Regions from separate parts of the Microbacterium sp. SY138 genome, predicted to be linked through region 1. Evidence: predicted binding sites of a transcription regulator. Region 1 holds the regulator's gene; the other holds the start of a gene.

Region 1 (2,201 bases):
GATTCCGCGGGGCGCCGTCCAGCACCGAGAAGCCCTCCGAACCGAGTCGGTAGTTGATCGAGACGAAGACGAGGCCTGCCGCGGCGAACACGGTGCCGTCGTACAGCGGTAGCGCGGCGGTCCCTCGCTCGAGCGCGCCGCCGTGGATCCAGAGCAGGACGGGCGCGCCAGAGGCATCAGCGGGAGCCCACACGTTCGCGGTGAGGATGTCGTCGCCGTCGATGCGCACAGATCCCAGCAGCTCGCCGATCGCTCCGGCGTAGGGGACCTGGGGTGGTGTCGGCCCGAACTGCGTCGCCTCTCGCACGCCCTCCCAGGCCGGGACGGGTTGCGGTGCGCGGAAGCGGTTCGCCCCGAACGGCGCCTGGGCATAGGGAATGCCGAGGTAGCGGACCACCCCGGCCTCCTCGGTGCCGCGGACGAGGCCGTTCGACAGGGTGGCCTGGGGCGAGGTGGTCATGAGCGTCATCCTAGGGTCGTGCGTCCGTGGTACGGAGAATCCCGAGCTGCACGGGGTAGGATTGGCACTCTGAACGTCCGAGTGCCAGCGGAAGGGAAGGGCGATGGTCACAGAGCGAGGACTCCAGGTTCTCCGAGCGATCGTGCAGGACTACGTCGAGACCCACGAACCCGTCGGCAGCCGCTCCATCGTCGACCGGCACTCGTTCGGCGTCTCGGCGGCGACGATCCGCAACGACATGGCGCTGCTCGAGGACGAAGAGCTCATCACGGCTCCGCACACCTCGTCCGGCCGTGTGCCCACCGACAAGGGCTATCGCGTCTTCGTGAACCACCTCGCCCAGCTGCGACCGCTCTCGTCGGCTCAGCGATCGGCTATCGAGTCCTTCCTCGGCGAGCCGGCCGACCTCGACGACCTGATGGCGCGAACGGTGCGGGTGCTGACACAGCTGACCGGCCAGGTCGCGCTCGCCCAGTACCCCTCGTTCGCCCGCGCGCATGTCACGCACGTCGAGCTGGTCGCGCTCGCGCCGAACCGGCTTCTGATCGTGCTCGTGACCGATGCCGGCGGGGTCTCGCAGCGTATGGCCGTCCTCCCGGAGCCGATCGACGACGCCGACATAGCTGTGCTGCGCGCACGGCTGTCCGCGTCGATCACCGGTCAGGGCATCGGGGAGGCATCCGATCGGCTGCAGGCGTTGCTGGTCGCCGAGGAGAAGCCCCAGGATGCCGTGCTGCGCACGCTTGCTGCGGTGATCGTCGACGAACTCGGAGGGTTCCGCCAGGAGCGGTTGGTGATGGCGGGAGCGGCGACCCTCGCGCGCCGGGAGCAGGACTTCCGCGGCAGCATCCACCCCCTCCTCGAAGCCATCGAGGAACAGGTGACGCTCCTGCGTCTGATGAGCGAGATGGTGACTGACGAGCACGGACTCGCCGCGAGCATCGGCACGGAGAACGCCCCGTTCGGCCTGGGCGAGGCGTCGATCGTCGCCAGCAACTACGCCGCCCCGAGCGGCACGGCGCGCGTCGGAGTGATGGGACCGACGCGCATGGACTACCCGAGCAACCTCGCCGCAGCGCGGGCCGTGGCCCGCTACCTGTCGCGGATGCTCGATGAAGACGAGGCCGGCCGCTGACGCGGTCGCCACCGAGACACACGCAAGAAAGGCGATTGTGGCGGACCACTATGAGGTTCTCGGGGTGTCCCGAGACGCTTCCACCGATGAGATCAAGAAGGCGTACCGGCGCCTCGCCCGGCAGCTGCACCCGGATGTGAACCCGGGAGAGGACGCGGCGGAGAAGTTCAAGCTCGTCACGCATGCGTACGACGTGCTCAGCGACGACGACTCCCGCCGGCGCTATGACATGGGCGGCGGAGACGGTGCAGCAGGGAACTTCGGCGGCTTCGGCGGTTTCGGAGACATCTTCGAGACGTTCTTCGGGGCCTCACAGGGCGGCGGACGTGGCGCGCGTCCGCGTTCGCGTCGCGAGCGTGGCCAGGACGCCCTCGTCCGCGTGACCCTCGACCTCGGCGATGTGGTGTTCGGTGCGCACCGCGACATCGACGTCGACACCGCGGTGCTGTGCGAGACGTGTCAGGGATCCTGCTGCCAAGAGGGCACCTCTCCGGTCACCTGCGACATCTGCGGTGGCTCCGGTCACGTGCAGCGTCAGGTGCGCAGCCTGCTCGGCAACGTCGTGACCTCTCAGCCCTGCGGCACGTGCGAGGGCTACGGCACGAC
Region 2 (2,201 bases), 650 kb from region 1:
GATCTTCTTCTTGATGAGTCCGTAGACCCCGAAGGACGCGGTGAGTGACAGCGCGATCCACGGGAACTCCCCGTAGGCGACGACGATCACGATGACGGCGATCGCGGCGATGCCGATCGCCGCCCACTGCAATCGGCGGATGCGCTCCTTCAGCACGAAGACGCCGAGCAGGACGGTCGTGATCGGGTTGATGAAGTAGCCCAGACTCGTCTCGACGACGTTGCCGCTGAGGGTTCCGATCAGGAACACCTGCCAGTTGACGTAGATCAGCAGCCCCGCGAGCGCCGTCCAGCCCAGCAGCCGGGGTTGCCGGATGATGACGCCGAACGCCGCCCAGCCGCGCATGACCGTGAGCAGCAGGAGGCAGAAGACGAACGACAGCAGGACGCGCCAGGCGACGACCTCCCACGGCCCCGTCGGCACCAGGAGGAGGAAGTAGAGGGGAAGCACACCCCAGAGGAGGTAGGCCCCACCGGCATAGGCGACGCCGGCGGTCTGCGCGGCGCGGGTGGTCTGTGGTGGCACCGCACAACCCTATGCCCGCGGCGGCGTCGCGAACGGCGCCGCCGGCCCGTCGATCGCAGTTCGGCAGGAATCGGACGCTCGCTGGCGGATGCAGAAGGGGCCCGGATGCGATACGCATCCGGGCCCCTTCGATGGCCTTGCCCGCCCCTCAGGAGAGACGGGAATCAGGTTCCGCAGATCAGCGGACGACGACCGCCAGGACGTCGCGAGCCGACAGGACGAGGAACTCGTCTGCGCCGAACTTCACCTCGGTGCCGCCGTACTTGCTGTAGAGCACGCGGTCGCCGACAGCGACGTCGAGCGGAACACGGTTGCCGTTGTCGTCGATGCGGCCGGGGCCGACCGCCACGACCTCGCCCTCCTGGGGCTTCTCCTTGGCGGTGTCGGGGATGACCAGGCCACTCGCGGTGGTCTGCTCGGCCTCGACCTGCTTGATGACGATGCGGTCCTCGAGCGGCTTGATGGAAACCGACACGGTCTACCTCTTCTTTCTTGACGCTGACACGAAAGACTTGTTCGCACTCTCAACCCGAGAGTGCTAATCCAGTCTAGGCGCTCGGCTGGCACTCACGCAATGCGAGTGCCAGTGCGCGCCGCAGTTCGACGACTCGCACGGGCAATTAGGCTGAGCGGGTGGAGATGTCCGAGCTGCGCGCCCTGCTGACCCCCGCCGGTCTCGAACTGCTCGACGCGGTCGGGCCCATCGAATCGACCGCCGATGTCGCCCGCACCGTCTCGCGGCTGCGCGCGGGCGGCCACTCCCCCGAGCTGGTCTCCGCCGTCGTCGGCCAGGCCCGCCTGCGCTCCAGGGCCACCGCGAAGTTCGGGCCCTTCGCCGCACGCATGCTGTTCACCCGCGCGGGGCTGGAGCAGGCGACGAGGCTGGGCGTCGCAGCCCGGCATGCGCAGCGGATCCGTCACGCCGGTTTCACCCGTGTCGCCGACCTCGGCTGCGGAATCGGCGGTGACGCCCTGGCCTTCGCCGGCGCCGGACTCGATGTGCGCGCCGTCGATGCCGACGACGTGACCTCGGCGATCGCCGCCTACAACCTGGCCCCGTTCGGCGACAGCGCGGTCGTCGACCATCGCACGGCCGAAGACGCCTTCTCGTCGCTGGACCCGGGAAGCGCGGTCTGGATGGACCCGGCCAGACGCACTTCGGGTCACAGCGAGACCCGACGCGTCTCGGCCGACGACTACTCCCCCTCGCTGGACTGGGCGTTCGAGGTGGCGGCTCACCATCCGACCGGTATCAAGCTCGGACCGGCACACGACCGCGACGCTCTGCCGGTCGACGCCGAGGCGCAGTGGGTCAGCGCCGACGGCAGCGTGGTCGAACTGGTCGTCTGGAGCGGCGCGCTCGCCCGGGAAGGGGTGCGGCGTGCGGCCCTCGTGATCCGCGACGAGCGCTCGCACGAGCTGACGGCGCCGGCGGACGCCCCCGATGAACCCGTGCGCGAGCTCGGCGCATTCGTGCACGAACCGGACGGCGCCGTGATCCGTGCGCGGCTGATCGGCGAGGTCGCCCGGAGCCTGGAGGCGGGAATGCTCGACGAGCACATCGCCTATCTGACCTCCGACGCGGCGTTGACGAGTCCTTTCGTGCAGTCCTTCCGGGTGCGCGAGACCCTCCCGGCCCACCCCAAGGCGATCAACGCCGCCCTGCAGGCGCAGGG

What was found. Region 1 encodes HrcA, which represses chaperone genes, less so after heat shock. Its sites were predicted from a motif close to TTNGCACTCGNNNNNNNCGAGTGCNAA; they were not measured.
Region 2: the regulator HrcA is predicted to act here: its motif matches at 1,086-1,112, upstream of groES (co-chaperone GroES).

The regions. Positions count from the first base shown of each region.
Region 1 is NZ_CP155793.1:1,619,802-1,622,002, forward strand. Features, by position in the region: gene ABDC25_RS07660 (carboxylesterase family protein) at 1-460, opposite strand, end outside; gene hrcA (heat-inducible transcriptional repressor HrcA) at 564-1,595, shown strand; gene dnaJ (molecular chaperone DnaJ) at 1,633-2,201, shown strand, end outside.
Region 2 is NZ_CP155793.1:972,137-974,337, reverse strand. Features, by position in the region: gene rarD (EamA family transporter RarD) at 1-525, opposite strand, end outside; gene groES (co-chaperone GroES) at 704-1,000, opposite strand; gene ABDC25_RS04565 (SAM-dependent methyltransferase) at 1,159-2,201, shown strand, end outside.